DNA from 3 places in the Mesorhizobium sp. B3-1-9 genome. Region 2 is predicted to be linked to each of the others. Evidence: predicted binding sites of a transcription regulator. Region 2 holds the regulator's gene; each other region holds the start of a gene.
What was found. Region 2 encodes PhoB, which activates phosphate uptake and scavenging genes when phosphate is short. Its sites were predicted from a motif close to TGTCATNNANCTGTCAT; they were not measured.
Positions count from the first base shown of each region.

Region 1 (10,659 bases), on a different contig from region 2:
TCGGGGTCGAGCACGAGTTCGCCGGCGCCGCTCTTGTAGATCGGCTCCCAGAAATCGACGACATCCTGCGCGGCGCGCTTGTCGACATCGACCAGGCCGGTGTGGTGCTTGCCGCGATAGCCGACAAGGCCGTCCTTGTCGCCGTCGAGGTCGATGGAGAGCGCGATGCCACCGCCTGAAATATTGGGCGGCTCGGTGGCGACCAGCATCTCGGCGCGGTGAAGGTCGCGCAGCTCGCTCTCCGAAAGCACCGCGTTGCCGGTGCGGAAACGGATCTGCGACAGCCGCGAGCCGGCCCGCACGACGATCGGGAAGGTGCGCGGGCTGACTTCGAGATAGAGCGGCCCGTGATAGCCGGCGGCGATCTTGTCGAACTCGTGGCCGCGATCGGTCATCACCCGGGTGAAGATGTCGAGCCGCCCGGTCGAGCTCTTGGGATTGGCGGAAGCGGACACATTCGAGGGCAGCGCCAAGCTTTCGAGCAGCGGCACGATGTAGACGCAACCCGTCTCCAGCACCGCGCCCTCGGCGAGGCTGAATTCATGCAACTTCAGCCGCTCGAGCTTGTCGGCTACCCGATGATCGGGACCGGGCAGGAAGGAGGCGCGCACGCGGAAGGCCGTGTCGCCGAGCCTCAGGTCAAGGCTGGCCGGCTGGATCTGGTTGGTGTCCAGCGCGCGCGGCGACTTCAGCGCACCGGACTGGAACAGCGCGGAAATATCCTGGTCGGGAAGAATGCCTGTCTGCCGCAAAGTCTTACTCCGCTCTGCTGGTACAAACCTCTTAATGAAGCCGGCAATTGACGCAAGCGCGGCGCGGGTCTAAAGGGTCGTTATCCCGTGGTGATTTGGCCGGTCGGCTTGCAGCCACGTTAAACAAGTCGCTAAAGGACCGTCGAGCCGCAAGGCTATATGGACCGGTTGCGACTTCGCGGCCGGTTTTTTTGTGTCTGGAAGCAGGGCTATGAGCACCAAGAAGCGCAACTGGAAACCTCAGACGGCACTCGTGCATGGCGGAACGCTGCGTTCCGGCTTCGGCGAGACATCCGAGGCGATGTATCTCACCCAGGGCTATGTCTACGAGACGGCGCAAGCCGCGGAAGCCCGCTTCAAGGGCGAGGAGCCCGGTTTCATCTATTCGCGTTACGCCAACCCGACGGTCGACATGTTCGAAAAGCGCATGTGCGCGCTCGAAGGCGCCGAGGATGCCCGCGCCACCGCTTCCGGCATGGCGGCCGTCTCAGCCGCGTTGCTGTGCAGCGCCAAGGCCGGCGACCATATCGTGGCGGCGCGCGCCCTGTTCGGCTCCTGCCGCTGGGTGGTCGAGACGCTGGCGCCGCGCTACGGCATCCAGGCGACGCTGGTCGACGGCACCGACATCGCCAATTGGGAAAAGGCGATAAGGGCGAACACCAAGCTGTTCTTCCTCGAAAGCCCGACCAATCCGACGCTGGAAGTGGTCGACATCGCCGCGGTTGCCAAGCTCGCCAATTCGATCGGCGCGCGCGTGATCGTCGACAATGTCTTCGCCACGCCGCTGCAGCAGAAGCCGCTGCAGCTCGGCGCCCATATTGTCGTCTATTCGGCGACCAAGCACATAGACGGCCAGGGCCGCTGCCTCGGCGGCGTCATCCTGTCCGACAAGAAATGGATCGACGAGAACCTGCACGACTATTTCCGCCACACCGGTCCCAGCCTGTCGCCCTTCAACGCCTGGACGCTGTTGAAAGGCCTGGAGACGCTGCCGCTGCGCGTGCGCCAGCAGACCGAAAGCGCCGGCAAGATCGCGGATTTCCTCGCCGGCCGATCGGAGATCGCCCGCGTCATCTATCCGGGCCGGGCCGACCACCCGCAGGCGGATGTCGTCAAGAAGCAGATGTCGGGCGGCTCGACGCTGATCTGCCTCGACGTCAAGGGCGGCAAGCAGGCGGCCTTCGCCTTTCAGAACGCGCTCGACATCGTGCTGATCTCGAACAATCTCGGCGACGCCAAGAGCCTGATCACCCATCCGGCGACGACGACGCACAAGAACCTGAGCGACGACGCGCGGGCCGAACTCGGCATAGGACCCGGCACGCTCAGGCTCTCCGTCGGTCTGGAGGACGCCGACGACCTGCTGGAGGACATCCAGCAGGCGCTGAAGGCGGCCAAATAAGACCTGCAGCGGCGACCGTCGCTACACAGGATTTTAAAGCGCGTCGCGCTGAAGCGGATTCAGGCGACGCGCTTTTAAGCCTTTGTTTTCATGCATGTCGTTATCGCAAAACCGCTGCACACTTTTGCGCGACATGCTTTAGGCAAGCTCTTCCAGTTCGGTCATCGTCTTGGTGCGGATGGTCATGGCGTTGCCGCGCCATTCGACGGCGCCGCCGAACCAGGCGCGCGCCCAGATGGCGGGCAGCATCGCGTCGCGCGTGAGCATCACGGTGACGCTGCGCGGCGACAGGTACCAGCCCTTCGCAAAGGCCAGGAGGCATTCCGGCAGGTAGGCGATCGCCAGCACGCCCAAGGCCGTCGTGGGCAGGCTGACGCCGGCGCTTGCCGCCGCAATCAGCGCCAGCAGCAGCGGCACCGCAGCGCCGGTCAGGATCTCCGGCGCGAAGAACAGCGGGAAGGTGACGCGGCGCAGCCGCGCCCAGCGCGCCTGGCGCGACCAGATCTCGGCGAGCCGGCGCTGGCCGAGCGGCTGCTCGAAAGGCGAAGCGACGAGATTGACGCGCAGGCCCAGGCTGTTGACCAGCTTGGTGGCGGCCGCGTCCTCGGCGATCTCGGCGGCCAAAGCCTGGATACCGCCATTGGCATCGAGCATCGGCTTGTTCCACAGCATGCTCTTGCCTTGGGCGAAGCCGAGCCCAAGCGCCTCGCCGGCATACTGCCAGCGCGCCTGCAGCGTGTTGAGGAAGGCGCATTCGACTTCGGCCCAAAACCCATCCGGCCGCGACCCGATCGGCGTCGAGCAGACGAGGCCGGTATCCGGGCGCCATGCCGCCATCAGGTGCTGGACATAGTCCCTCGGCATCAGAACATTGGAATCGGCGAGGACCACCCAATCGTGCCGCGCAGCCTGCCAGCCCTTGATGCAGTTGTTGAGCTTGGGATTGGCGCTGACGCGGTCGTCGCCGATCAGGAGTCGCGCCGGCACCTTCGGATAGCGGGCGATCGCCGCATCGATCAGCTTGACCACCGGGTCTTCGGCATGCGCGACGCAGAAGATCAGCTCGTAGCGCGGCCAATCGAGCGAGAAGGCGCGCTGCAGGGTCTCCTGTGTGAACGGCTCGACGCCGCGCGACGGCACGATGATCGAGACCGGCTGTGCGCCGACGGGCGGCGCAATGACATGCCGCCATTTCAGCCGCGACGCGGCGAGCAGGATGCTGGTGAGATTGGACAGAAGAAGGGCTGACGAAGCCAGGCCGGCTGCGATAGTCAGTTCCATCGAGATCTGGTCACTCTCTATCTCTTTGTTTTCACGCAATTCCGGACGGAAAACTGCTCACACTTTTCCTGGAATTGCTCTCGGCCGCATGCGCCCATTTCATCAGTTACAGAGCGCCCGAGTCGCCCGGCACGGTTTGTGCACACCAACATTGTCATGTGTCACTTAAATGACATTGTTTTTCGGCACGTGCGCTACAAGGCTGGCAGGATGGTCGGCGTTGCGCGCGTAACAGCGAAGCGCAACGAATGTTCCGCAGCGGCAACCGGAGTGGCCCATGTATCGCGCAGTGACGCGCAACATCGAAGTGCTGGTCAGGCCCTTCTATCTGGAGGACCGCTCCGATCCGTCCGAGAACCGCTATGTCTGGGGCTATCAGGTGACGATCGACAACCGCTCCGACGAGTTCGTGCAGCTTGTGTCGCGCTACTGGCACATCACCGATGGTCGGGGCCGGGTCGAGGAGGTGCGCGGCGCCGGCGTCGTCGGCGACCAGCCGGAACTCAATCCCGGCGACAGCTACCAGTACACCTCGGGCTGCCCGCTCTCGACGCCGTCGGGCATCATGGTCGGCCATTACACGATGCGCAACGGCCGCGGCGAGACGTTCGATATCGCCATTCCGGCTTTCTCGCTCGATATGCCGGGGACAAGGCGCACGGTGAATTAGGCGTCGGCGATTAGCGTCTTTCTCCCCGTTCAACGGGGAGAAATGCCCGGCAGGGCAATGAGGGGCAGCGCCAAACTTCTGAGATTTTTTGAGGCAGACGACCGCGTCGTCAGCGTGTCGCTATCACCACCAACCAAGGCGCTGCCCCTCATCCGCCCTTTGGGCACCTTCTCCCCGTGAAACGGGGAGAAGAAAGGAGCTTACTTCACGAATTCGGCCGGGTCGAAGTCGTATTGCGTCGAGCAGAACTCGCAGGCGACATGGATGCCGCCATCCTCGGTCGAGTCCTTGATCTCCTGGGCCGAAAAGCCTTCGAGAATGCTGCGGATCTTGTCGCGCGAGCAGGAGCACTGGTCGGCGACAGGCACGCCGCGGAAGACGCGCACGCCGTGTTCGTGGAACAGCCGGTAGAGCAACCGCTCGGCGCCCACCGTCGGGTCGATCAACTCGGTCGGCTCGATTGTGCCGAGCAGCGCCAGCAACTCCTGCCAGGAATTGTCGGCCGGGTGGTCCGCGACGTCACGCGGATCGCCGTCGCCACCGGAAATGTCGGGGACGCGCATGCGCTCCGGCGATTGCGGCAGGAATTGCGCCAGGATGCCGCCGGCGCGCCACTGCTCGCGCGCGCCGGCCGGGCCGGGCGTGACCAGCTTGGCGACCGACATCTTGATATCGGTCGGGATCTGCTCCGACTGCCGGAAATAGGTGCGCGCGGCATCCTCCAGCGAGGTACCGTCGAGCTGAACGATGCCCTGGTAGCGCTGCGTATGCGCGCCCTGGTCGATGGTCAGAGCCAGGACGCCGTTGCCGAGCAGCGTCTGCTGCGAGGTCTCGCCGGCGGCGGTCAGCGCCTGCAGCCGGTCGGCATCGAAACGCGCATAGGCGCGCAGCGCATGCGGCGTGGTGAAATCGGCCACCAGCATGTCGACCGGACCGTCGGTGCGGGTCTGCAGGATGAACTTGCCTTCGAACTTCAGTGAGGTGCCGAGCAGCACGGTGAGCACGCAGGCTTCCGCCAGCAGGCGGGCGACCGGTTCTGGGTAATTGTGGCGGCTCAGAATAGCGTCGAGCATCGGCCCGAGCTGCACGGTACGGCCGCGCACATCGAGCGGCGCGACCTCGTAAGGCACGACGTGATCGTCGCCGGCGAAGCCGAATTCACCGAGTTGGGGTTTATGCTCAGCCAAGGTCTGGGTTTCCAACATGACAAAACTCCGGGGCGCAGCCATGCAACCCGATGAGCCGCATGCGTCGAAGCGCGTTCAATTTACGTGATGGCCCGCAAATAGGCATCACATATCCCCAGATCAAGTTGAGTCCGATCGGGCCGGAAGCGGTCAGGTCGGCCCTTCTCAAGCGCCCAGGCACCAAGCCAGCACCGCCTTCTGGGCGTGCAGCCGGTTCTCGGCCTCGTCGAAGACCACCGAATGCGGCCCGTCGATCACCTCGTCGGTGACCTCCTCGCCGCGATGCGCCGGCAGGCAGTGCATGAACAAGGCATCGGGCTTGGCCTTTGCCATCAGCGCCGCATTGACCTGATAGGGCAGGAAGACGTTGTGGCCGCGGGCGCGATGCTCTTGGCCCATCGAGACCCAGCTGTCGGTGACGACGCAGTCGGCCTTGTCGACGGCCTCCTCGGCGGACCTGGAAAACCGGACCTTGCCGCCATTGGCTTTCGACCAGTCGACATATTTCTCGAACGGCTCGCTGCCTTCCGGCACCGCGACATTGAGATTGAAGCGGAACCGCGCCGAGGCTTCCAGGAGCGAATGCAGCACATTGTTGCCATCGCCGGTCCAGGCGAAGGTCTTGCCGGCCACCGGCCCGCGATGTTCCTCAAAGGTCATGATGTCGGCCATGAGCTGGCAGGGGTGCGTGTCGTCGGTCAGCCCGTTGATCACCGGAACGGTGGCGCTCTCGGTGAGCTCCAGCAGCCGGTCATGCGAGGTGGTGCGGATCATGATGGCGTCGACGTAACGCGACAGCACCTTTGCCGTGTCGGCGATCGTCTCCGACCGGCCGAGCTGCATCTCGGTGCCGGTCAGCATGATGGTCTCGCCGCCGAGCTGGCGCATGCCGACATCGAAGGAAACGCGCGTGCGCGTCGACGGCTTGTCGAAGATCATGGCCAGCACCTTGCCATCGAGCGGTTTTGAACGCTCGCCCGCCTTGAGCCTAGTCTTTCGCGCCACCGCGTCGTCCAGCATGATGCGCAGGTCGCCTGCGGAAACGGCGGATAGATCGGTGAAGTGGCGAACACTCATCGGCAGGTTCCAGAAATTATTTGGCGGCTTCGGCCGCAATCGCGTCGGTCAGGCTCTTGGCGCCACCGCGAATGCGATCCAGCGCCTCGCCGATCTCCTCGTCGGTGACGGTGAGCGGCGGCAGGAGGCGGATGACATTGTCGCCCGCCGGCACGGCAAGCAGGTGCTGGTCGCGCAGCGCCATGTTCACCTTGGTGTTGGGCATGGCGCATTTCAGGCCGAGCATCAGGCCGGTTCCCCTGATGCCCTCGATGACGTCGGGGAATTCATCGGCCACCGCCGCTAGGCCCTGCTTCAGAAGCAGCGCCTTGCGCTGCACGTCCTCGAGGAAGCCGTCGGCCAGGACAATGTCGAGCACGGCGTTGCCGACGGCCATCGCCAACGGATTGCCGCCGAAGGTGGTGCCGTGCACGCCGGCCGTCATGCCGGTCGCCGCCTCGTCGGTGGCAAGGCAGGCGCCCATCGGGAAGCCGCCGCCGATGCCCTTGGCGATCGCCATCAGGTCGGGCGTGACGCCTGTCCATTCATGCGCGAACAGCTTGCCGGTGCGGCCGATGCCGCACTGGACCTCGTCGAAGATCAAAAGCAGGCCATGCTTGTCGCAGAGTTGCCGCAGCCGCTTCAAGGACTGCGTCGGCACCGGGCGTATGCCGCCCTCGCCTTGCACCGGCTCGATCAGGATCGCCGCGGTCTCCGGCGTAATCGCCTTTTCCGCGGCGTCGATGTCGTCGAAAGCCACTTGGTCGAACCCTTCGACCTTCGGGCCGAAGCCTTCGAGATATTTGTACTGGCCGCCGGCGGCGATCGTCGCCAGCGTGCGGCCGTGAAAAGCGCCCTCGAACGTGATGATGCGGAAACGCTCGGGATGACCCTCGACGAATTGATAGCGCCTGGCCGTCTTGATGGCGCATTCCAGCGCCTCGGCGCCGGAATTGGTGAAGAACACCTTGTCTGCGAAGGTCGCTTCGGCCAGCCGCTCGCCCAGCCGGCGCTGTTCCGGGATCTCATAGAGGTTGGAGACGTGCCACAGCTTGGCGGCCTGCTCGGTGAGCGCCGCCACCAGATGCGGGTGGCTGTGGCCCAACGAATTCACCGCGATGCCGCCCGCGAAGTCGAGATATCGCTCGCCCTTGTCGGTGACCAGCCAAGTCCCCTCCCCGCGGTCGAAAGCCAGGGGGGCGCGAGCAAAGGTCTCGTAAAGCGCCGAACCGCTCATTATATGCGTCTCCGGAACCGGAAATCAAAAAGCCGCCAATGCGGCGGCCTTTGCGGCTTATCATGTTTTTCGGCCATGAAGTCAACGAAAACGTCACGCAGAAGCGCGTGGCGAACCTCCGACGCCACGCCGGCTCATAAGTAGACCGGCAAGTTGGGGAAAACCGAAAAAACCGAATCGTGTTGCCCTGGGGACTCTTGTCACCGAGTCAGCGCATAAGGTATTTGTAGTCGAGAAATAACTAGATTTCGTGCGGCGGACCTAATCACCCGGTATATGTGGTGTCGTTTGCCCGGCGGGAGCCGGGTCGGGAACGGATTCTGACTACCGCACGCCTCAGCAGGAGCGCGGCCCCATGAACTGGACTGACGAGCGGGTAGAACTTCTCAGGAAACTGTGGTCGGAGGGCCTGAGCGCCAGCCAGATTGCCGCACAGCTTGGCGGAGTGAGCCGCAACGCTGTCATCGGCAAGGTGCACCGCCTGAAGCTTTCGGGCCGCGGTCGCGCGACGGCCGCCCCGGCGCGCCAGAAAAAGGCCACGCAAGGCGCCACGATGCAGAAATCGGTGACCCGCGCCGCAAGTGCTACGCGTCACGTGACAGCCACCATCGGCGCCACCGCGCTGCAGGTGCAGTTCGACGCAGAGCCGGTCGCGCGCCACTATATCCGACCGGTCGAGAACGTGGTCGTGCCGATCTCGCGGCATCTGCAGCTCGTCGAGCTGACCGAACGCACCTGCAAATGGCCGAACGGCGATCCGCTGTCGGGAGACTTCAACTTCTGCGGCAACGACGCCGCCGAAACGGGACCCTATTGCAAGTATCATTCCCGGGTGGCGTTCCAGCCGGCGGGGGAGCGGCGCAGGGCAAGATAGGGGAATAGGGGAGTAAGGCAGTAGGGGAGTAGGGGAAAGAGCGCTTCATGCGCTACGTTTCGCAGTCAGTCGCTCCCTATTACCTACTCCCTTACTGCCCTACTCCCTTACTCCCATATTTCACAGCCACCCATTCTTCTTGAACCGCCAGTACAGGAACGAGCAGATCGCGGCCATCACCAGCAGGATGATTGGATAACCGTATTCCATCTTCAGTTCCGGCATGTCGGAGAAGTTCATGCCGTAGATGCCTGCGAAGGCCGTGGGCACCGCCAGAATGGCGGCCCATGAGGCGAGCTTCTTGGATATTGCGGTTTCCTGGCTCTGCCCGACCAGCAGACTGGCTTCGAAGGCGAAGGCCAGAACCTCGCGCAGTGAGTCGATCTTTTCCTGCACGGTGCGGATGTGGTCGGTCACGTCGCGAAACAGCGGATGCATGGCGGCATGGATCTGCGGCAGCTCGGCACTGGTCAGCCGACGGCAGACCTCGACCAGCGGCAGCGCCGCATTGCGCAGGCGCAGCAGATCGCGGCGCAGCATGTAAAGCCGCTCGATATCGGAACCGGTCATCGGCTTCAAAAGCACCTTGTCCTCGATCGCCTCGACCTCGTCCTCGATCTGCTCCAGCACCGGCATGTAATTGTCGACGATGAAATCGAGGATGGCGTAGAGGACGAAGTCCTCGCCCTTGGCGAGCGAATGCGGGCAGTTCTCCCAGTGCTGGCGCACGGCGGCGTAGGAGGTCGACGGGCCGTGCCGAACGCTGACGATGTAGCCGGCGCCGACGAACAAATGAGTCTCGCCGAACGTGACGCGGCCGTCGATCAATTGCGCGGTGCGGGCGACGATGAAGAGGGCGTCGCCATATTGCTCGATCTTCGGGCGTGCATGCGGATGCTCGGCATCCTCGATCGCCAAATCATGCAGGTGGAATTGCGCCTGCACCCGGAGCAGAAGGTGGCGATCGGGCTCGAGCAGGCCGATCCAGACGACATGGCCAGGTTTTGCCGCCCATTCGCCGGCTTGTTCGACGGCGATGTCGGCGACGCGCTTGCCGCCCGAATAGACGCTGGATGCAATGATGCCCGACGTTGGGGCCGGGGTCAGGTTCCGAACTTGTTCCATCGCAAACCTCCCGAGACTGCGACTGACAAAATCGCTGTGTCTGGAGGAGCTTACCCTAAATCAGGAAGCCGTTCGAGAGGCGCCGGTTCACTTAGCCGGCACCGTGGCGGGAAGCACGACCTTGTCGGTCTTGTCCCCCTTCGGCCGATCGGCCGGCATCTGGTCGCCGGTGACGATGTAATAGATCGTCTCGGCGATGTTGGTTGCATGGTCGCCGATGCGCTCGATGTTCTTGGCGCAAAACAGAAGATGCGTGCAGGGCGTGATGTTGCGCGGATCTTCCATCATGTAGGTTAAAAGCTCGCGGAACAGCGAGGTGTACATGGCGTCGATCTGGTCGTCCCGGTCGCGCACGAGGCCGATCCTCTCGACCGAGCGCGAGGCATAGACGTCGAGCACTTCCTTGAGCTGCGTCAGCGCCAGATTGGCAAGGGCCTCCAAGCCGCGGAAAAGGCTATTCGGCTGGCGGCCGTCGACCGAGGCCACGCGCTTGGCGACGTTCTTGCCCAAGTCGCCGACGCGCTCGATATCGGCCGAGATGCGGATCGCGCCGACGATCTCGCGCAGGTCCGTCGCCATCGGCTGGCGCCTGGCGATGATGATGATGGCCTTGTCGTCGATCTCGCGCTGTCCTTCGTCGAGGACGAGATCGTCCTGGATGACCTTCTGCGCGAGGCCATGGTCGACGTTCACCAGGGCCGCGACCGCCTGTTCGACCATGCGCTCGGCATGGCCGCCCATCGCAGCGATGCGCTTCGACAGGAACTTCAGCTCTTCATCATAGGCACTGGCGATATGGACGGACTGCATGGATATGCCTTCCCGGTTTGTGCCGGCTGGTGCGTTCCCTCAATCCGTCGCTGATACGCGAACCGCATGACAGAAAGAAGAAAATCCCGGTTGGCAACCGATACACGATCAGCGAGCCGGCAAATGAACCGTGAACGCCGCGCCCTTGCCGACTTCCGACTTGATCGACAATCTTGCGTTATGACGGGTCAATATATGCTTGACGATCGAAAGGCCAAGCCCGGTGCCTTTCTGGGTGCGGCTGTTTTCGACATCGACGCGGTAG
Region 1 is NZ_VFTJ01000001.1:527,766-538,424, reverse strand. It holds gene FJW07_RS02510 (2'-deoxycytidine 5'-triphosphate deaminase) at 1-752, opposite strand, end outside; SAM riboswitch at 830-907, shown strand; gene FJW07_RS02505 (O-succinylhomoserine sulfhydrylase) at 964-2,154, shown strand; gene FJW07_RS02500 (ceramide glucosyltransferase) at 2,293-3,435, opposite strand; gene apaG (Co2+/Mg2+ efflux protein ApaG) at 3,713-4,105, shown strand; gene FJW07_RS02490 (Hsp33 family molecular chaperone) at 4,306-5,334, opposite strand; gene argF (ornithine carbamoyltransferase) at 5,458-6,369, opposite strand; gene FJW07_RS02480 (aspartate aminotransferase family protein) at 6,386-7,585, opposite strand; gene FJW07_RS02475 (GcrA family cell cycle regulator) at 7,941-8,459, shown strand; gene FJW07_RS02470 (magnesium and cobalt transport protein CorA) at 8,580-9,584, opposite strand; gene phoU (phosphate signaling complex protein PhoU) at 9,672-10,394, opposite strand; gene FJW07_RS02460 (ATP-binding protein) at 10,503-10,659, opposite strand, start outside.
Region 1: the regulator PhoB is predicted to act here: its motif matches at 3,594-3,610, upstream of FJW07_RS02500 (ceramide glucosyltransferase).

Region 2 (10,659 bases):
TATGACATGCGCACCGACGACGGGACGTTCATCGGCGTGCGCGTCGATATCACCGACATCAAGACGCGCGAGAAGGCGTTGCGCGACTCCATGCGCCAGATCGACCTCTACCGGCACGTGATGGACGAGCTGCCCGTGGCCGCCTTCATCAAGGCCGACGATCTCAGCATTGAATTCGTCAACAAGGCCTGGTGCGCGCTGACCGGCTTCGCCAAGGACGAGGTGCTCGGCAAGACGGATCGCGAGCTTTTCGCGTCGGAAGAGGCGGACGGTTTCAGCAATGACGACACCGACGTCGTGGCGACCGGCTCGGGGCGCGAGATCGAGGAGGCCGTCACCCACCGCGACGGTACGGTGCGGCAGCTGATGACGCGCAAGAGCCGGCTGGTGGCGATCGACGGCTCCGTGCATCTGGTCGGCTCCAGCACCGACATCACCGACGTCAAGGCGCGCGAGCAGGCGCTCCGGCAGAGCATGAGCGAGAACGAGGTGTTCCGCAGCCTCATCGACAACGTGCCGGTGTCGATCTACGCCAAGCGCTCGGACCTCAGGCAGTTCTACGTCAACAAGGGCTGGTGCGATCTCACCGGCTTCAGCAAGGAAGAAGCCGTCGGCAAGACCGATGTCGAGATTTTCGGCGCGGACGGCGAAGCCTTCGTCGCCAGCGACCTGGCAGTGCTGCGCACCGGCGAGACGCAGGAGATCGAAGAGACGGTGACGATGCCGGACGGCAGCGTCAGGCACCAGTTCGCCCGCAAGGGCGCGATGATCGCCTCTGACGGCTCGCTCTATCTGATCGGCTCCACCACCGACATCACCGAGCTCAAGCAGCGCCAGGCCGAGCTCAGCGAGGCGCGCCGGCGCGCCGTGCTCGCCGACCGGGCCAAGTCGGAATTCCTCGCCAATATGAGCCACGAGATCCGCACGCCGATGAATGGGGTTCTTGGAATGGCAGAGCTGCTGGCAAAGTCGGACCTCGATCCGAAGCAGAAGACGTTCACGGACATCATCGTCAAATCCGGCAACGCGCTGCTCACCATCATCAACGACATCCTCGACTTCTCCAAGATCGATGCCGGCCAGATGGTGCTCGACCCGGCGCCCTTCAATCTCGCCGAGGCGATCGAGGACGTGGCGACGCTGGTGTCGACGCGCGCCAAGGAGAAGGACCTCGAGCTCATCGTTCGTGTCCAGCCGGGGCTCGACGGCCAGTTCGTCGGCGATGTCGGCCGGATCAGGCAGATCGTCACCAACCTGCTCGGCAACGCCGTGAAGTTCACCGACGAGGGCCATGTCCTGGTCGACGTGACGGGCGACCGGGTCCCCGCGGGCACGAAGCTCACCATTTCCGTGACGGATACCGGTATCGGCATTCCGGAAGACAAGCTGAAGCTGGTGTTCGAGAAATTCAGCCAGGTCGACACCTCCTCGACCAGGCGGCATGAGGGCACCGGGCTTGGCCTTGCCATCACCTCGCGGCTGGTCGAGATGATGGGCGGCGAGATCGGCGTCGACAGCGCCGAAGGCAAGGGCTCGACCTTCTGGTTCACCGTCACGCTGCCCAGGGCCGAGCAGGGCGGGCAGCGCATCATGCCGGTCGATGTCACCGGCGCACGCGTGCTCATCGTCGACGACAACGCCGTCAACCGCTCGATCCTGAGCGAGCAGATGGCGTCGTGGACGTTCGATTCCTGCGCGGCCGAAAGCGGCGCCGAGGGGTTGAAGGTGCTGATTGCCGCCGCCGCCTATGGTGTGCCGGTCGATTGCGTGGTGCTCGACTATCAGATGCCCGGCATGACCGGCGCCGAGATGGCGCGCATCGTGCGCAACACGGCGGGCCTGGCGCATACGCCCATCATCATGCTGACCTCGGTCGACCAGTCGCTTGCCGGCACGGCCTATCGCGACCTCGGCATCGATGCGCAGCTGATCAAGCCGGCGCGCTCCTCCATTCTCCTGGAAACGCTGGTCTCGACCATCCAGCGCCACCGCCACAGCAGCACGGCCGCGCAGCCGCAACCCGCCATTGGCGCCGGCAGCTCCCCGCAAGCCGCTCCGGCGCAGACGGCGGCATCGGACCGCGCCATGCTGCAGCCGCCGCCGGCGCGGGCACGTCCACGCCCTGCCGATGCGGAGCGCGGGCTCGACATCCTCGTCGCCGAGGACAATGAGGTGAACCAGATGGTGTTCACCCAGATCCTCGGCGAGACCGGTTACCGCTTCGAGATCGTCGGCAATGGCCGCAAGGCGCTCGACGCCTTCGGCAGGCTCAATCCGCGCATGATCCTGATGGACGTGTCGATGCCGGAAATGAACGGGCTGGAGGCGACGGCCGCCATCCGCAGGCTCGAGGAGGACATGGGCACGCATGTGCCGATCGTCGGCGTCACCGCGCACGCGCTGAAGGGCGACCGCGAACGCTGCCTGGAGGCCGGCATGGACGATTACCTGCCGAAGCCGATCAGTCCGCGGGCGCTGCTCGAAAAGCTCAAGCGATGGCTGGGCTCGGACGTCGAGACCCGGCGCAACGCAGGTTAGAGCAATATCGGGAAAAGCGTGAAACGCTCAAGCTCCGGCGCCTTCGCGTAGCCGTCCGTCCCGGAACTGCGCGAAATCAAGAGTCAAGGCGGATTTTAGCCGGCTGGCGGGCGCAGGGCGTTGACGCATGCGTATGGTGCGATCGCACCATACCAAAGCAAACGCCAAGCTCGGACAATCACGACATTGATTCCGCTCTTCGGTTACGGGCGGGAGCAGCGACCGCCAACAAGAAACAGCGTCGACTCTACCCCAACGGACCTGTTTTCGGCGATGGCCAGGCCATGATCCGCTCTGGCATTCAGGCAACGCACTCTCGTCCGGATTTTATTTCCCGGCGGCCATCATCCGGCCGCCGGGATAAATTTTGTTTCAAAAGTCAGACAAGTTACTGATTCCCGCGGCAAACTCCGGCCGGTCCTTCGAGGCCGCCGCGGACCCTTCCGAGCATCCCCGTTCAGGCGTTACCGGGCTGACACGAAACTGTCATGCGACTGTAATAATCGAAGGCTATTGCGCTCACCGGGCGCCGATAGAACGGGTGCCGAAAGACCATCTTCCGAACAGGAGCAGGCCACATGAGACATTTCATCCGCTCGGCGGCCGTTGCGATTGCAATGGCTGCGGCATCAACCCTTAGCATCTCCGCCGCAATGGCAGCCGATATCTCCGGCGCCGGCGCCACTTTCCCCTATCCGATCTATGCGAAGTGGGCCGACGCCTACAAGAAGGAGACCGGCATCGGTCTCAACTACCAGTCGATCGGCTCCGGCGGCGGCATCAAGCAGATCAAGGCCAAGACCGTGACCTTCGGCGCTTCCGACGCGCCGCTGAAGGGCGAGGATCTGGACTCCACCGGGCTCGCGCAGTTCCCGATGGTGATGGGCGGCATCGTTCCGGTCGTCAATCTCGAAGGCATCAAGCCGGGCGAACTGGTGCTCGACGGTCCGACGCTGGCCGACATCTTCGCCGGCAAGATCACCAACTGGAACGACGAAGCGATCAAGAAGCTCAACCCCGACGCCAAGCTGCCCGACCAGGCGATCGCCGTCGTCCACCGTTCGGACGGCTCAGGCACCACGTTCAACTTCAGCTACTACCTGGCTGACGTCAGCGCCGACTGGAAGTCGAAGGTCGGCGTCAACACCGCGCTCGAATGGCCGGTGGGCATCGGCGCCAAGGGCAATGAAGGCGTCGCCAACAACGTCTCGCAGACCGGCGGCGCGATCGGTTACGTCGAATACGCCTATGCCAAGCAGAACAAGCTGACCTACACCGACCTGGTCAACAAGGACGGCAAGAAGGTCGAGCCGACCGCCGCCGCGTTCTCGGCCGCCGCGGCCAATGCCGACTGGAGCTCGCAGCCGGGCTACGGCGTCATCCTGGCCAACCAGGCCGGTGCTGAATCCTGGCCGATGACGTCGGCCACCTGGATCCTCGTCTACAAGAAGCCCGACGACACTGCGGCCACGACCGAAGCGCTCAAGTTCTTCGCCTGGTCCTATGCCAAGGGCGACGAGCTGGCCGCGGGCCTGGACTACGTTCCGATGCCCGACGCGGTCGTGAAGAGCGTCGAGGAAATGTGGGGCAAGGACATCGTCGACGCGAGCGGCAAGCCGCTTTACTCCGGCATGTAATTCCTAGCGAATAAGGAGGGCGTCTCCGGCGCCCTCCTGTCTCTTTCGAAATGCGAGGGGCTAAATGACAGCCGTTTCCGACGCCGCGACATCGTCCGCCCTGCGGACCAGGGAAGCGACAGTGCGCCGCTTCGCCTTCACCGACATGGCATTCCGGACGGCCACGCGCCTTTCCGCCATCCTCGTGCTGGTTCTGCTCGGCGGGGTCGCGATCTCGCTGGTCGCCGGCTCGTGGGAGGCGCTGTCGAAGTTCGGCTTCTCCTTCCTGACCACCGAATCCTGGAACCCGGTCACCGAGAATTTCGGCGCCCTGGCGCCCATCTACGGCACCATCGTCACCTCGGCCATCGCCATTCTCATCGCTGTGCCGATCGGCATCGGCATCGCCATCTTCCTGACCGAGCTCTGCCCGCGTCCGCTCAGGCGCCCGATCGCCATCGCGGTCGAGCTGCTCGCAGGCATTCCCTCGATCATCTACGGCATCTGGGGCCTGTTCGTTTTCGCGCCGTTCCTGCAGACGACGATCCAGCCCTTCGTCATCTGGCTCTTCAAAGGCATCCCCGGCCTCAACAGCCTGTTTGCCGGCCCGCCCTACGGCATCGGCCTGCTGACCTCGTCGCTGATCCTTGCCATCATGGTGCTGCCCTTCATCACCTCGATCACCAAGGACGTGTTCGACACGGTGCCGGCGGTGCTGAAGGAATCGGCATACGGCATCGGCTGCACGACCTGGGAAGTGACCCGGCGCGTGACCATCCCCTATACCCGCGTCGGCATCATGGGCGGCGTCATGCTCGGCCTCGGCCGCGCGCTCGGCGAGACGATGGCGGTTACCTTCGTCATCGGCAACGCGCACCGCATCAGCGCCTCGCTGTTTGCGCCGGGCACGACGATCTCGGCGACCATCGCCAACGAATTCACCGAAGCCGACGGCAATCTCTATACATCCTCGCTGGTATCGCTCGGCCTGATCCTGTTCATCATCACCTTCATCATCCTCGCGCTTGCACGCTACATGCTGTTGCGCATCGATAGCCGCACGGGAGCCTGACCGATGTCGACTGCCGCATCGCTTCACCAAAGCCGCAAACGCAAGAATGCCGTGATGATGGCGCTGTGCGTCGTCGCGGCTGGCATCGGCCTCGCCTGGCTGGCGCTGATCCTCGGCGCCCTGCTCTACAAGGGGCTCTCCGGGGTGAACCTGGCGGTGTTCACTGAAATGACGCCGCCGCCCGGCGACGCCGGCGGCCTGCTCAACGCCATCTACGGCAGCATCGTCATGACGATCATCGGCATCGTCGTCGGCACGCCGATCGGCGTGCTGGCCGGCACCTACATGGCCGAATATGGCCGCTTCTCGAAGCTTACGACGGTGGTGCGCTTCATCAACGACATCCTGTTGTCGGCGCCATCGATCATCATCGGCCTGTTCGTCTATGAGCTGATGGTGCGGCCGATGGGGCACTTCTCGGCGATTGCCGGCGCCGTCGCGCTGTCGATCCTGGTGATCCCCGTCGTGGTGCGCACCACCGAGGACATGCTGAACCTTGTGCCCAATGCGCTGCGCGAAGCAGGCGCCGCCATCGGCGCGCCGCGCTGGGTGGTGATCCGCTCCGTCGCCTACCGCGCGGCAATGTCGGGCATCGTCACCGGCATATTGCTGGCGATCGCCCGCATCTCCGGCGAGACGGCGCCGCTTCTCTTCACCGCGCTCAACAACCAGTTCTGGTCGAGCAATCTCAATGCGCCGATGGCCAGCCTGCCGGTGACCATCTTCCAGTTCGCTCTCAGCCCTTACGAGGAATGGCAGCAACTGGCCTGGACGGGCGCACTCATAATCACCCTGACGGTTCTCGGGCTGAGCATCATCGCCCGCAGCCTAACCGGACGCAGAGAGGACAGATGAAACCGATGTTGTCCACCGACCTGAACGCAGCCGACACGACCGTCGAGAAGGCCAAGATCGAGGTCAAGAACCTCAATTTCTACTATGGCCAGTCGAAGGCGCTGAAGGACATCAACCTGTCCCTGCCCGAGCGCAGCGTCACAGCCTTCATCGGCCCGTCGGGCTGCGGGAAGTCGACGCTGCTGCGCGTGCTCAACCGCATCTACGAGCTCTATCCGAAGCAGAGCGCCGAGGGCCAGGTGCTGCTCGACGGCAAGAACATCCTCGACCGCTCGCAGGACCTCAACCTGCTGCGCACCAAGATCGGCATGGTGTTCCAGAAGCCGACGCCGTTCCCGATGTCGATCTACGAGAACATCGCCTTCGGCGTCAGGCTCTATGAGAAGATCAGCAAGGCCGAGATGGATAGCCGCGTCGAGCAGGCGCTGAAGCGCGCCGCGCTGTGGACCGAGGTCAAGGACAAGCTCAACGCCAGCGGCCTCAGCCTCTCGGGCGGCCAGCAGCAGCGCCTGTGCATCGCCCGTACCGTGGCGGTGAAGCCCGAGGTCATCCTGCTCGACGAGCCGGCCTCGGCGCTCGATCCGCTGTCGACCGCCAAGATCGAGGAACTGATCGACGAGTTGCAGGCCGACTACACGATCGTCATCGTCACCCACAACATGCAGCAGGCGGCGCGCGTGTCGCGGCAGACGGCGTTCATGTATCTGGGCGAGCTGGTGGAGTTCGACCGGACCGAGAAGATCTTCACCTCGCCTCGCGAGAAGCGCACGCAGGACTACATAACCGGCCGCTTCGGCTGAGTTCATACGAGGACATCATCATGGCCGAACATACCGTCGCCTCCTTCGACGAGGATCTGAGGCAGATCAGCCGGCTCATCAACGACATGGGCGATCTCGCCAGCTCCATGGTCGGCGGTGCGACCAGGGCGCTGCTCGAGACCGACAATGCGCTGGCGCAGCGCGTCGTCTCCGACGACGCCATCATGGACGCTCGTCAGCGCGAGCTCGACGACCGCGCCATCACGCTGATCGCCAAGCGGCAGCCGATGGCGGACGACCTGCGCAACGTGGTCGGCTCGATCCGCATGGCGGGCGACCTTGAACGCATCGGCGATCTCGCCAAGAACATCGCCAAGCGTGTCGGCTCGGTCGGCGTCAGCGCCGCGCCGCGCGACCTCACGCATTCGATCGATTCGATGGCGCAGCTGGTGCTGATCCAGGTGCAGGCCGTGATCCAGGAATATATGGTGGGCGATGCCACGGCGCTGGCCAAGCTTCGCAACGACGACGAGCGCATCGACGTCAAATACACGTCCGTCTTCCGCGAGCTGTTGACCTACATGATGGAAGACCCGCGCAACATCACCGCTTGCACGCATCTTCTGTTCTGCGCCAAGAACCTCGAGCGCATCGGCGACCATGTGACCAACATCGCCGAGAACGCCTATTATGTGCTGACCGGCACGCAATTGCCCGCCAATCGTCCGAAGCAGGACGAGACCGCAATGTCGGCGCCGGCGGCCTGACGAAAAGGTTACCCCGATGATCGCGCCACGCATCATGGTGGTGGAGGACGAGGAGCCGCTGGGGGTGCTGCTCCGCTACAATCTCGAATCCGAGGGTTACCAGGTCGAAGTGGTGACCCGCGGCGACGAGGCCGAAATCCGCCTTCAGGAAAACGTTCCCGACCTGCTCGTGCTCGACTGGATGGTGCCGGCGGTTTCCGGCATCGAGCTCTGCCGGCGTCTCAGGATGCGGCCCGAGACCGAGCGGCTGCCGATCATCATGCTGACGGCGCGCGGCGAGGAAAGCGACCGCGTGCGCGGCCTCTCGACCGGCGCCGACGACTATCTGGTCAAGCCGTTCTCGACGCCCGAGTTCATGGCGCGCGTCAAGGCGCTGCTACGCCGCGCCAAGCCGGAGGTGCTGTCCAGCGTGCTCAAGGTCGGCGACATCGTGCTCGACCGCGAATCGCACCGCGTCTACCGCAAGAAGAGCGAGATCCGGCTCGGGCCGACCGAGTTCCGCCTGCTCGAATTCATGATGCGCCATCCCGGCCGCGTGTTCTCGCGCAGCCAGCTGCTCGACAATGTCTGGGGCGAGACGATCTATATCGACGAGCGCACCGTGGACGTCCATGTCGGGCGCCTGCGCAAGGCGGTCAACAACGGCCGCATGCCGGACGTCATCCGCACCATCCGCGGGGCGGGCTACGCGATCAGGGAGGATTAGTCCCTGGACGCCAAAGTCCTGACGGGTCAGGCACTTCCAACAACCACGTTGATGGGTAGCCGAGACGCTTGTACTTCGTCATCCACGGGCGGAGCAAGGAGCGTAGCGACGCAGCGCAGACCCGAGGATCCATTCCGTGACTTCCACGCGCCGCTATGGCGCAGAACTCTGCACCGCTGCACCGTACGATCGAGGTAACGGCATGGATTCCAGGGTCTGCGCGCGTCGCTTCGCTCCTTGCTCCGCCCTGGAATGACGAAGTCGCCGTGGCTTCGGCCAATCTCCAACGTTGGTGCGATTCGCGGCTTCAGCGCCACGTTCGCTCAGGCCACGTTCTTCCCGGCCCCCGCTCTGGCCTGCACCCCCGGCGCGAAAATCTCCTGATCGACGAAGGTCAGCGCGCGCATGGCGCAGCCTTCGCGGATAAGCGGCAGTTCGTTCGGCTCGGTGTCGAAGGAGATCGATTCCGAGTGCTGGCCGCCGGCGGTCTGGGCGATCGCCTCTCGCAGCGCCGGCTCGATCAGGTCGAAGGCGGCCGCGCTTACGCCGACCATGGCGACAGGCGCCGGGTCGATAAGGGCGAACAGGCTGCCGAGGCCGAAACCGAGTGCTTCGCCGGCCCGGCGATAAGCCTCCCGCTCGGGTCCGTCCTCCTGCCGGGCTTTCGCGGCCAGCGCGCGCATATCGGCGTCACCGACGTCGGTCGGCGTGGCATCCTCGCTTATTCCCATGGCGCTGCGCCAGATCGCGTAATTGCCGGCATAGGCCTCGACGCAGCCGCGGCGGCCGCAGCGGCAACGCGCGCCGCCCGGACGATGGATCATATGGCCGAACTCGCCGCCGGAGGAATGTGTGCCGCTGAACAGCGCGCCCTTCAGCACCAGGCCCATGCCGATACCGTGCGAGAGCAGGATGGCGATGAAGTCGTCGCGATAGCGCTCGGGATCGCGCCATTGCAGCGCCACCGCCATCATGTTGCAGTCGTTCTCCATGGTGGCGGGAATACCGAATTCCCGTTCGAGGAGGTCGGCGAAAGGGATGTCGGTCAGCGGCGTGATCGGCGACCACAGCATGGCGCGTGAATGGGAATCGGTGATGCCCTGAATGCCCATGGCGATGCGGGCGACGCTGCCCACGTCGAGGTCGGGATCCCCCAGCCGGCGCCGGACGATCGCCATGCATTCGCCGATCAACTCGTCGCGGGGCATGACAAGCGTGTCGAGGCGCTGCTGCTCCTCGGCAACCACCTGGCCGGCATAATCGATCACGGCGACCGACAGGAAGTTCAGCGACAGCACCACGGTCAGCACCGCGGCGGCTTCGGGGTTCAGCGCCAGACCGATCTGCGGCCGGCCGCGTTTCAACGCCGTCGGCTCGCTGGCCTTGCTTTCGGTGAGAATGCCTTCCTGGATCAGATCGGCGGAGATCGCCGAAATGGTCGAGTGGCTGAGCCCGGTGGTGGCGGCAATCTCCGTGCGCGAGGGCTGGCCGGCGCGGCGCACGGCCGAAATCACCATGGCGCGGTTGCGCCGGCGCAAATCGTCGTGACGGATTCCGACCGACATCGTCTCGCACGTCCTCCCAGTCATCGCGGCCTTGTGATGATGATGCCATGGCCTGTCGGTGACATGCTAGGGATAGTGGCAGAAGCCGCAGCCTGTGTCATTATTTATTGCGGATGTCGAAAAAAATACCCTGACCCATCAAAACCCATCAGAATCGCAGTTGACAGCGTCGTTTTGCTGGACCACTATTTTTTTGAGGCTCGAAAAAAAGCCTCTGTGCCGGCCTTCGGGCCAGTCTGGGTCGCGCCGCACAGGCGCAGGGAGGAAATCATGAAGAAATTCGCAGCCGCCATTCTGGCGGGCGTTGCCATGTCGCTGACGCTGGCGTCGGTCGCCGAGGCGAAGGACAAGGTGATCGGCGTGTCGTGGTCGAATTTCCAGGAAGAGCGCTGGAAGACTGACGAAGCGGCGATGAAGGCCGCCATCGAGGCCGCCGGCGACAAGTATATCTCGGCCGACGCGCAGTCCAATCCGGGCAAGCAGCTGACCGACGTCGAAAGCCTGATCTCGCAAGGCGCCAACGCGCTGATCATCCTGGCGCAGGATGCCTCGGCAATCGGCCCGGCGGTGCAGAAGGCGCTCGATGAAGGCATTCCGGTCGTCGGCTACGACCGCCTGATCGAGAACAAGGACGTGTTCTACCTGACCTTCGATAACAAGGAAGTCGGCCGCATGCAGGCCCGCGAGGTGTTCAAGGTCAAGCCGGAAGGCAATTATGTCTTCATCAAGGGCTCGGGCGCCGATCCGAACGCCGACTTCCTGTTCTCGGGCTCCATGGA
Region 2 is NZ_VFTJ01000020.1:72,765-83,423, reverse strand. It holds gene FJW07_RS26200 (response regulator) at 1-2,538, shown strand, start outside; gene pstS (phosphate ABC transporter substrate-binding protein PstS) at 3,117-4,175, shown strand; gene pstC (phosphate ABC transporter permease subunit PstC) at 4,240-5,226, shown strand; gene pstA (phosphate ABC transporter permease PstA) at 5,230-6,081, shown strand; gene pstB (phosphate ABC transporter ATP-binding protein PstB) at 6,078-6,881, shown strand; gene phoU (phosphate signaling complex protein PhoU) at 6,902-7,609, shown strand; gene phoB (phosphate regulon transcriptional regulator PhoB) at 7,626-8,315, shown strand; gene FJW07_RS26165 (ROK family protein) at 8,639-9,880, opposite strand; gene xylF (D-xylose ABC transporter substrate-binding protein) at 10,151-10,659, shown strand, end outside.

Region 3 (10,659 bases), on a different contig from region 2:
CGGCAGGATGAAGATCGAAACGATATCGGCGCGCATCTTTTCCTTGAGCTGCTGTGCGCCCTGCCAGTCGATGTCGAAGAGCATGTCGCGGCCTTCGGCCAGCGCGATTTCCGCGGGCTCACGCGGCGTCGCATAGCAATTGCCGTGCACCTCGGCCCATTCGAGCAACGCGTCGGAGTCGCGCAGCCGCTCGAACTCGCGCATGGTGCGGAAATGGTAGTGGACGCCCTCGATTTCCGAGCCGCGGCGCGGCCTTGTCGTGACGGAGACCGAAAGCTCGAGACTTCCATCGCTTTCCAGAAGATTGCGCGCGATCGTCGACTTGCCGGCGCCCGACGGCGACGACAGCACCAGCATCAATCCGCGGCGGCGGATGCGGGACCCCAGATCCCTGGCGGCCGTCGGTTCCTTGGCAACCATCCCCGTCACTCCAGATTCTGGACCTGCTCGCGAAACTGGTCGACCACCGCCTTGAGCTCCAGCCCGATCGCGGTGACCGCGGCGGCGTTCGATTTCGAGCACAACGTATTCGATTCGCGGTTGAATTCCTGCGCGAGAAAATCGAGCTTGCGGCCAACGGCGCCGCCGCTTTTGAGCAGCGCCCGCGCCGAAGCGACATGTGTCTTCAGCCGGTCGATCTCCTCGCGGATGTCGGCCTTGGTGGCGAGGAAGGCCGCTTCCTGGTGCAGCCGGACGGCATCGAGATTGGCCGAGGCATCCATCAACAGACGCATCTGCTCGGCGATGCGCGCGCGGATCGCGGCGGGTTCGCGCGAGGGGTCGGCCTCCGCCTTCAGCGTCAGCGTCTCGATGGTGTCGACATGGCCGGAAAGAAGCGCGCCAAGTGCCGCGCCCTCACCGAGGCGCGCCTGTTCAAGGCCGGCGAGCACCGCCTCGAGCGCCGACAGGATCGTGGCATCGAGGGTAGCCCGCTCCTCCTCGGTCTCCACGGCCTCGGGGATGTCGAGCACCCCGCGCAGGGAAAGCAGGCCATCCGCGGTGGCGGGCTCGGTGCCGAACTGATCCTGCAAACGCTTGGCCAGTCCCGCCAGATCCTTGAGGAACGCCTCGTTGACCACCGGCTGGACTTGCCTGGCGGCGGCGCGGCCGACGGTCAACGTCGCCTGGAAGTTGCCGCGCGCAAAGCCCTTCTGAATCGTCTGCCGGACCGCCGTCTCCAGCCGGTCGAAACCCTGCGGCAACCTCAGCCTCACCTCGGCGCTCTTGCCGTTCACCGATTTCACCTCCCAGGCGATCGAGGTGCCATCACTTTCGGCGGCGGACCGCGCAAAACCGGTCATGCTTTGCAGGCTCATTGCCCTGTCGTCCCCCTGTCGCAGCCAAGGCATGCTTGGCCCAGCGCTGCGCGCCCCAAACATCGCCGGACGAAAGGCCGGCGCCCCCTCAAAACATGAATACGGCCTCGCGTCAAAGGACGCGTACTTCCGTTTGATGCATGTCGTTTTCCCAAAACCGCTGCGCACTTTTGGGCGACATGCAGTGCGCCTATTGCGCGCCGCCGCCGCCGGCGTCGCCGTTCTCGCCGCTGCCGCCATTGGCACCGGCATCGCCGCTGTCGCCGTTGCCATCGGGAGCGGCCGGCGCCGTCGTCTGGCCGGAAGCCTTGGCGGCGGCGTCCGCCTGCTTCTTCTGCAGCGCCCGGTAGCGGGCAACGTTCTGATTATGCTCTTCCAGCGTCGCCGCGAAGACATGGCCGCCATTGCCGTCGGCGACGAAATAGAGGTCGTCGGTCTTCGACGGATTGGCGACCGCTTCGAGCGCCGCGCGACCCGGATTGGCGATCGGCGTCGGCGGCAGGCCCTTGATCATGTAGGTGTTGTAGGGCGTCTGCTTGTCGAGATCCGACTGGTAGATCGGCCGGTCCGCCGGCTTTCCCTTGCCGCCGAAGAGGCCGTAGATGATGGTCGGGTCGGACTGCAGCCGCATGCCCTTGGCCAGGCGGTTGAGGAACACCGCGGCGACGCGCGAGCGCTCGTCGCTCCTGCCCGTCTCCTTCTCGACGATCGAGGCCAGCGTGACGAAGTCGTCGATGTTGGCGATCGGCAGGTCGGGCGCGCGGTGCGACCAGACGTCGTCGACCAGCTTCTTCTGGTCGGCGATCAGCTTATCGACCATCTGCTGCCTTGTGGCGCCGCGGGTAAAGCGCAGCGTGTCGGTGGCGATGCTGCCCTCCGGCGGCAAGGCCGGCGGCATATCGCCGGTCAGCGCCTCCTGATCGGCGACGCGTTGCAGCGCCTGCTCGACCGTCAGCCCTTCGGGAATGGTGAGCGAGTACATGACCGACTTGCCGCTCTTGAAGAGCTCCATGATGTCGCGCATCGAGGCGCGCGGCTTGATGGCGTACTCGCCAGCCTTCAGCGCCGATTCATTGCCCGTGGCGCGCACGCCCAGCCGGAAGACGCGGGCATCGCTGATCAGGTTGCGGCGTTCCAACTGGTCGGCGATCTCCTGCACGCCGGTGCTCGGCTTGATCAGGAAGGTGTCGCCATTGGCGGATGGGCCGGGCTCGACGAAAGCCTGCATGCCGAAATAGAGCGCGACACCCGAGGCGAGCACGACCAGGATGACCATGGAGAGGAAGAAATTGAGGAAGACGACGACTTGGCTGCGCGAGGCGCGCGAGCGCTTCGACGGCGGCGGCGTGCCGGCTTCCGGGCGCAACGCCTCGGCCGCGGTCTTCGGCCTAATCGGCCCCTTTGTGCCTTGCCGTCCGAATTCCCCGTCGCCGCCCGGATTTGTGCTGCCCGGATTTGTGCTCATGGCGCGCCCTACCGTCTGATCTTGCAACGAATCCCCCGGCAAAAAGCTAGGGGAGAATTTGGCAAAAATGACGGCAGGTGGCGGAACTGCCGGCTGGTTGTCTGTCTCTGAGCAATCCCGGGTAGAAAACCGCTGCGCACTTTTCCTAGGATTGCTCCGGCTGGCCCTTCAGCCATTGTAACGCTGGAACACGAGCGAGGCGTTGGTGCCGCCGAAGCCGAAGGAATTCGACAGCGCGACGTCAATCTGGCGCTGGCGTGGCTTGTTCGGCACAAGATCGATCGCCGTCTCGCGTTCCGGATTGTCGAGATTGATGGTCGCCGGCGCGATGTTGTCGCGGATGGCCAGGATCGAGAAGATCGCTTCCGCGGCACCCGCGGCGCCCAGCAGATGGCCAATCGACGACTTGGTCGACGACATCGAGATCTTCGAGGCGGCATTGCCGACCAGGCGCTCGACCGCGCCGAGCTCGATCGTGTCGGCCATGGTCGAGGTGCCGTGCGCGTTGATGTAGTCGATGTCGGCCGGCGAGAGCTTCGCCCGGTTAAGCGCCGCCGTCATGCAGCGGAAGGCGCCATCGCCGTCTTCTGCCGGCGCGGTGATGTGATGGGCGTCGCCGGTCAGGCCATAGCCGGTGACTTCCGCATAGATCTTGGCGCCGCGCGCCTTGGCATGCTCCAGCTCTTCCAGGACGACAACGCCGGCGCCCTCGCCCATGACGAAGCCGTCGCGGTCGCGATCATAGGGACGCGAAGCTGTTTCGGGGCTGTCATTGCGCTCGGTGGAGAGCGCGCGGCAGGCGGCGAAGCCGGCAATCGACAGCCGGGTGATCGGCGCCTCGGCACCGCCGGCCAGCATCACATCGGCATCGCCCCACATGATCAGCCGAGCGGCGTCGCCAATGGCGTGCGCGCCGGTCGAGCAGGCGGTGACGACCGCATGGTTCGGGCCTTTCAGGCCGTGGCGGATGGAGACTTGGCCCGAGACCAAATTGATGATCTGTCCAGGGATGAAGAAGGGGCTGATGCGGCGCGGGCCGCGCTCCTTCAGGATCATCGCGTTTTCGGCGATGCCGTCGATACCGCCGATGCCGGAGCCGATCAGCACGCCGGTGGCGCACTGGTCCTCATGCGTCTGGGGCTTCCAGCCGGAATCGGCCAGCGCCTCGTCGGCGGCGGCGATGCCATAGAGGATGAACTCGCCGATCTTGCGCAGTTCCTTCGGCTCGAGCACGGCCTCCGGATTGAAGGTGCCGTTCGAGCCGTCGCCGCGCGGGATGATGTGGGCGATCTTGCAGGCAAGATCGTCCACCTCGAATTCGGTGACGCGGCGGCAAGCGCTGCGGCCGGAGAGCAATTCCCGCCAGCTGTGCTCGACGCCCATGCCAAATGGCGAAAGCAGGCCAAGGCCCGTGACGACGACACGCCTCATCGCAGGTCCTCCCCGATAATGCCTGCGAAAGAACTCAGGCCGAGGCCTTGTCGATATACTTCACGGCATCGCCGACGGTCAGGATGGTCTCGGCCGCATCGTCCGGAATCTCGACGCCGAACTCTTCTTCGAACGCCATGACGAGTTCAACCGTGTCGAGGCTGTCCGCGCCCAGGTCGTCGATGAAGCTCGCCTGCTCCGTCACCTTGTCGGCGTCGACGCCGAGATGCTCGATGACGATCTTCTTGACGCGCTCTGCGGTGTCACTCATTTGGGGCAATCCTCGTCTTAAGTTGTCTATCTTCGTTAGCGGGCGGAATGCCGCTAATCAAGCTGAAAGATGGTCTTGCGGGCAACGCACGCTACAGGACCGGTTTTTGCCCGAACCGCCGGGTTGCGGGCCGCATTACACGAAAAATGGCAGGCGTCCAAGCCGAAATGGCTGTTTTCACAGGCGCCCGCCCATGCCTCAGATCATCGCCATGCCGCCGTTGACGTGAATGGTCTGGCCGGTCACGTAGGCCGCCTCGTTGGAGGCGAGATAGGCGACGGCCGACGCCACTTCAACGCTGGTGCCCATGCGTCTTGTCGGGATCGCGGCCATGATCGTCTCTTTCTGCTTGTCGTTGAGCTTGTCGGTCATGGCCGATTCGATGAAGCCCGGGGCGACGCAGTTGACGGTGATGTTGCGGGTGGCGATTTCCTGCGCAAGCGACTTGGAAAAGCCGATCATGCCGGCCTTGGATGCGCAGTAATTGGTCTGCCCGGGATTGCCGGTGACACCGACCACCGAAGTGATGTTGATGATGCGGCCATGGCGGCGGCGCATCATGGGATGGGTCAGCTCGCGGGTGAGCCGGAACACGGCGGTGAGGTTGACCTCGATCACAGAATCCCAGTCGGCGTCCGACATGCGCACGAACAGGCCGTCCTTGGTGATGCCGGCATTGTTGACCAGGATATCGACGCCCTCGAGGTCGGCTTCAGCCTTCTGTCCGAGCGCCTTGACCGCGTCGCGGTTGGCCAGGTCCGCTGGAAACAGTTTTACGCGGTCGCCCAATTCGCCCGCCAGGGCTTCCAGCTTCTCCACACGGGTGCCGTGCAGGCCGACGATAGCGCCCTGGCTGTGCAGCACCCTGGCGATCGCTTCGCCGATGCCCCCTGTTGCGCCGGTGACGAGCGCCTTGCGGCCGGTCAGTTCGAACATTTTCTCAACCTCATTTTTCCGAATGCGCCGCGGGCGATCCCGGTTCCGTATACGTCAAATCATCCAGGCCATGCCAGAAATCTTCGGTCGTCAGGACATCCTCGTCACCGCGCCGGATGCGTTCCACAACCTCAGCTGCAATGCGATAGTCCTCCGCCATGTGCTCGGTTTTGCTTCGACCAATCTTCGAAGGAGACATTCGACACCTCCGGTAACGTTCGAGCGATCCTTAGCCAAGCGCCGCCAGTGCCGCCTCGACTTCCGCCGCCGTGCCGATGGCGCCGGTGGCGAGGTCGCGGTTGATGCGGCGCGCCAGGCCCGACAGCACCTTGCCGGCGCCGACCTCGTAAAGCGTCGCGACGCCGTTGGCGCCGAACCATTCCACCGTCTCGCGCCAGCGCACGCGGCCGGTCACCTGCGCGACCAGGCGGCGAGCGATCTCATCAGGGTCGCTGGTCGGCGTCACCGTCACGTTGGAGACGACCGGAACCACCGGCACCTGCTTCGCCACACCCGCCAGCGCCTCGCGCATGATATCTGCCGCCGGCGCCATCAGCGCCGAGTGGAAGGGCGCGGAAACCTGCAGCATCAGCGCCCGTTTGGCGCCCTTTTCGGTGCACAGCTTCGCCGCCAGCTCGACCGCCGCCCTGGCGCCCGAAATCACCAGCTGGCCGCCGCCATTGTCGTTGGCGACCTGGCAGACGGAGCCTTTGGCCGCTTCCGCGCAAGCCGCTTCGACATCGACCTGCTCCAGCCCGATGATGGCAGCCATGGCGCCCTCCCCGGCCGGCACCGCAGCCTGCATGGCGTTGCCGCGGGTGCGCAAAAGCTTGGCGGCGTCGCCGACCGAAACGAAGCCAGCTGTGGCAAGCGCGGAATATTCGCCCAGCGAATGACCGGCCACATGGGCCACCTTGTCCTTCAGCGAGAAGCCGCGCGCTTCGAGCGCCCGCATCGCCGCCAGCGACACCGCCATCAGTGCCGGCTGGGCGTTGGCGGTCAGCGTCAGCGTCTCTTCCGGCCCTTCCCAGATGAGTTTCGACAGTTTTTCGCCGAGCGCGGCGTCCACTTCCTCGAAGACGCGGCGCGCTTCGGGGAATTGATCGGCGAGGTCCTTGCCCATGCCGACGGCCTGGCTGCCCTGTCCCGGAAAGGTGAATGCGACGGCCATTTTGGGTCTCTCCAGAGGCTGGTTTTTCCCTGCCTCTGGCGCAAGGCGCACAGCCAAGTCAAGCCCGCCGGCGCCTCTTCAGCCAGCATTTCAGCCGGAAAACCCAGCTGACTCCCTGTTCCGAAAGGCTTTTTGGCGATCACACCTGATGAAAACCGCTCACGTTTAGTTTGCTGGCTCTTCTTATTTCCGCCACAGGCGCTAGCTTTGCGTGACATTTCGATGACAGAAGCGTGACGGGCGTGGAAGGCGTGTCGCGTTGGCCGGGGGAAGTAGAGTGGCAAGGATCAGAAAAGGCGCGGCCAAGCCCGTGCCGCAGTTTTTGGAAGACGATCCGTCCACCGGCTACCTGCCGGGACGGGCCTGGCCGACTGTACGCTACGGCCTGACGACGCTTCTCGTCTCCGCCCTGCTCGTATTCGCGATCGAGTTGATCGTGCGCGGCGATTTCTTCGGCACGGTCGATTTCTTCCTGCAGCCGTTCAAGCCGGGCTGGACCACCATCATCGTCTTCGCCCTGGTGCTGGTCGGGCTGGACGCCATACTCGGGCGCAGCCACCAGAGCCTGATGATCGTGGCGCCGCTGACGCTGGCGCTGGCCTTTGTCGGCCACCAGAAATCGCACTATCTCGGCGATCCGCTCTATCCTACGGATTTCCTGTTCGCCCGCCAGATCGTGGCGCTGATGCCGCTTCTGGTGCGCGAGCGGCCGTGGACGGCCGTCATGCTGGCGGTCGGCATCGTCGGCGGGCTGACGCTGCTTGTCTACGGCTGGCGGACCTGGCGCAGGCGGGTGCCGATCCTCAGCCGCAAAGGCCGCCTGGCGCGGCTGGCGCTTGCCGTGCCGCTGCTCGCCTTCTTCGTCTCGATCATGGACTATGCCACCTTCTCGTGGACGCGCGACCGGCTGCAGATCATCCCGATCATGTGGGACCAGAAGGAAAACTACGCCTCCAACGGCTTTGCGCTGGCTTTCGCGATGAATGTGCCGATGGCGCATGTCTCGGCGCCGCCCGGCTACACCGAAAAGGCGATGGCCGCGATCCAGCGCCCCGACGTCGCCGCTTCGGTACCGGACGAGAAGCCGGATATCGTGGTGGTGATGAGCGAATCCTTCTGGGATCCGACGCAGTTGCCCGGCGTCACCATCAAGCCCGACCCGATCCCGACAGTGCGCGCCTTGCGCTCCGGCTCGATGTTCTCGCCTGAGTTCGGCGGCATGACCGCCAACATCGAGTTCGAGGCGCTGACCGGCTTTTCCAACGCCTTCCTGCCGGCCGGCTCGATCCCCTATCAGCAATATGTGCGCACCCCGACCCCGTCGCTGGCCACCTTCCTGAAGAGCGAAGGTTACTATGCGCGTGCCATCCATCCTGGCACCAACTGGTTCTGGAACCGCGGCGCGGTCTATGCCGATTTCGGCTTCAAGGACTTCAAGTCTGAAGAGACGCTGCCGCCGATGGAAAAGCGCGGCCCGCTTGCCTCCGACGCGGCAATGACCGACGAGATCATCCGCGAGGCCGATGCCAGCGACGACCCGGTGTTCTTTTTTGCGGTCAGCCTGCAGAACCATGGGCCTTACGAGCCTTACCGCTACAGCAACCCGACGCATTCGGTCGATGCGCCGATCAGCTCCTGGGCGCGGGAATCGCTGCTCTCCTATGCCGAAGGCTCGGCCGACGCCGACCATGGCCTTAAGCGCCTGATCGACTGGGCGAAGGCGCGCCAGCGGCCGACGATCATCGCCTTCTTCGGCGACCATCTGCCGCCGCTGGGACCGGTCTATGTCGAGACGGGCTATCTCAAAGACAACGTCGCGCCGCGCAGGGAACCTAACGCCGGCGCCGCGATCGAGCATCACGACACGCCGCTGGTCATCTGGTCGAACCGCTCCGGTCCGGTGCAGAACCTGGGCTCGGTAAGCCCGGCCTTCCTGCCCTACCATATCCTGACCACCGCGGGCATCACGCACCCCTATTACACCGGTTTCCTCGGCGCGCTGCGCGAACACTACCGGGTGGTCGACCGCAACCTGCTCCTGTCGCCCTCGGGCGAAGCCACGCCGGACTGGGCGAGGCAGAAGCAGATCGACCCGAAGATCAACGATTTCCGGCTCATCCAATACGACATGATGTTCGGCAAGCGCCGCTCGGCGCCCGATTTCTTCCCCGAGACGGTGGACAAGCTGGTCGCGCATACGAGCTGAGGCGAAGGCGGTCAAAGCTGATCACAGCCATCCCGGCCATTGACGGGAAGCGATGCTCTAATTCCGGAGCCTCGGAAGGTTTCGTCGCCGCAATCTGGACATCAAAAGCCTGGAACGGGCTGGGTCTTTCCACTCAGTCGCGCGCCAATCGTCAAAGCCGCCGGAAAACTCTTGATCACGGCGCGCATGGCCGTCGCGCCACCTGGCCCAAGCGCTATCCGGGCAATCAAGGCCGCGGCACGCAGACGCGTCGAGAATTGCCGACGCCATTCGCGTTCGTAGCGATGACCGGCGGCGTCGCGGCCCTCGTGACCTTTGCCCGATGCGATCAGTTCTCGCGCAAGCAGCCAGCCCGATTGCAGCGCCATCGAAATCCCTTCGGCGATGACGGGATGCGACTCACCCGCGATGTTGCCGACGCGGAAGATGCCCTGATCGTAGCCGGCCCGGATACCGGGATGAATCGGTCCCGCAGCCAGCCAGGGGCCATCCAATTCGGCACCGGCCAGCACAGTTGCTACGCCTCGGCATGAGGCCAGGACATGGCGCGATACCGCATCCGCCGCCGCAATATTTCCAAAGCGCTGGCGAAGCCCGGATAGAACATCGCGGCGGATGCAGCAGGAGATTGAAACCCGGCCATGGTCCGCCGTCACCATCCCGCCGTATCCGCCTGGGAATACGAGCAGCGGCATCAGGTCGGGCGCCAGCGCGGCGCCGGTAAAATGCGCCTTGAACCCGAAAAGGTCGGAAGGTTGGCTCGTTCTCTCAAGCTGGCTCGGGAGTTTCCCGCTTTCCCAGGATCCGTGCGCGGCAATGATGACAGATGCGCTGAGGACCTTCTGTTGCTGGCCCGACTCCACAGTCACAAATTGCAAGTCATCACGCCGACGAACAGCGACCGCCTTGCAAGGCTGGAGAATTTCGACGCCCGCACGTTCGGCAGCCTGCAGCAGGATGGTGTCCAAACGATCGCGGCCGAGCGCGCGGCCAAGACCCGTCCTGGCGGTCGGCATTCGGGCCTGCGCAGAGACATCGCCCGAAAAGAACCCGACCCGACGTATTTCGGGGCCGGCTTCCGCGCGCCAGCTTTCGCCAACACCCAACTGATCGAGCAAGGCAAGGCTGGTGCCTGACATAAACTCGCCGCAGACCTTTCGGCGAGGAAATACCACCTTCTCCACCATTGCCACCGACCAACCCCGTTGGGCGAGCGCAATGGCGGTGGAGCTGCCGGCAGGGCCGGCGCCGATGACAATTGCGTCATGCATCACTTCGTGTCGGGCATGCTGCCACCGACAAAACCTTGCGTGAACAGGCCTCTGCGGCCCTCCATCACAGGCATTCCACCTGACAGTTGCCACAATTGTGAAAGTTCCGTGCCGCGAAAACCGGCGCGGACACTTTGCGCCGCATCGTTCAGCGTTACTGCGCAAGCGCCGATCAATCGCAGGAACCGTGTCGCCACAAGTGGCACCTTGGCTCTCAATGGCTCCGTCGCGACGAGTATCGGGGCCATCGTCATGATCCGAGAAAATAGCTCCAGCAGGCGCATGTCATCGAAGTGATGGAGGATAAGGTTGGCGCAAACAAGGTCGAAGGGCCTGTCCTGTGTCCAATCGAACAGATCTGCAGTTACGGGTTGCGCCCGCCAACCCAATTCAGCGAAAGAGTTGCGCAAGTCCTCGCCTATCAGGCCGATCCTGTCGACCATGACGATCTCGACGTCGGGCCAATAGCGCGCCATCAGCCGCGCCACCGTCAGCATGAACTTTCCGTCGCCGGCGCCTATTTCGAGGATACGCAGCGGTGGCTTTTGCACATTCGCTCGCATCAGCGATGCCATGATCCTGGCCTGGAACA
Region 3 is NZ_VFTJ01000002.1:182,470-193,128, reverse strand. It holds gene gmk (guanylate kinase) at 1-420, opposite strand, end outside; gene FJW07_RS04240 (YicC/YloC family endoribonuclease) at 426-1,316, opposite strand; gene mltG (endolytic transglycosylase MltG) at 1,507-2,781, opposite strand; gene fabF (beta-ketoacyl-ACP synthase II) at 2,950-4,212, opposite strand; gene FJW07_RS04225 (acyl carrier protein) at 4,247-4,483, opposite strand; gene fabG (3-oxoacyl-[acyl-carrier-protein] reductase) at 4,682-5,419, opposite strand; gene FJW07_RS04215 (hypothetical protein) at 5,430-5,618, opposite strand; gene fabD (ACP S-malonyltransferase) at 5,649-6,590, opposite strand; gene FJW07_RS04205 (LTA synthase family protein) at 6,868-8,796, shown strand; gene FJW07_RS04200 (NAD(P)/FAD-dependent oxidoreductase) at 8,898-10,067, opposite strand; gene FJW07_RS04195 (class I SAM-dependent methyltransferase) at 10,067-10,659, opposite strand, start outside.
Region 3: the regulator PhoB is predicted to act here: its motif matches at 6,802-6,818, upstream of FJW07_RS04205 (LTA synthase family protein).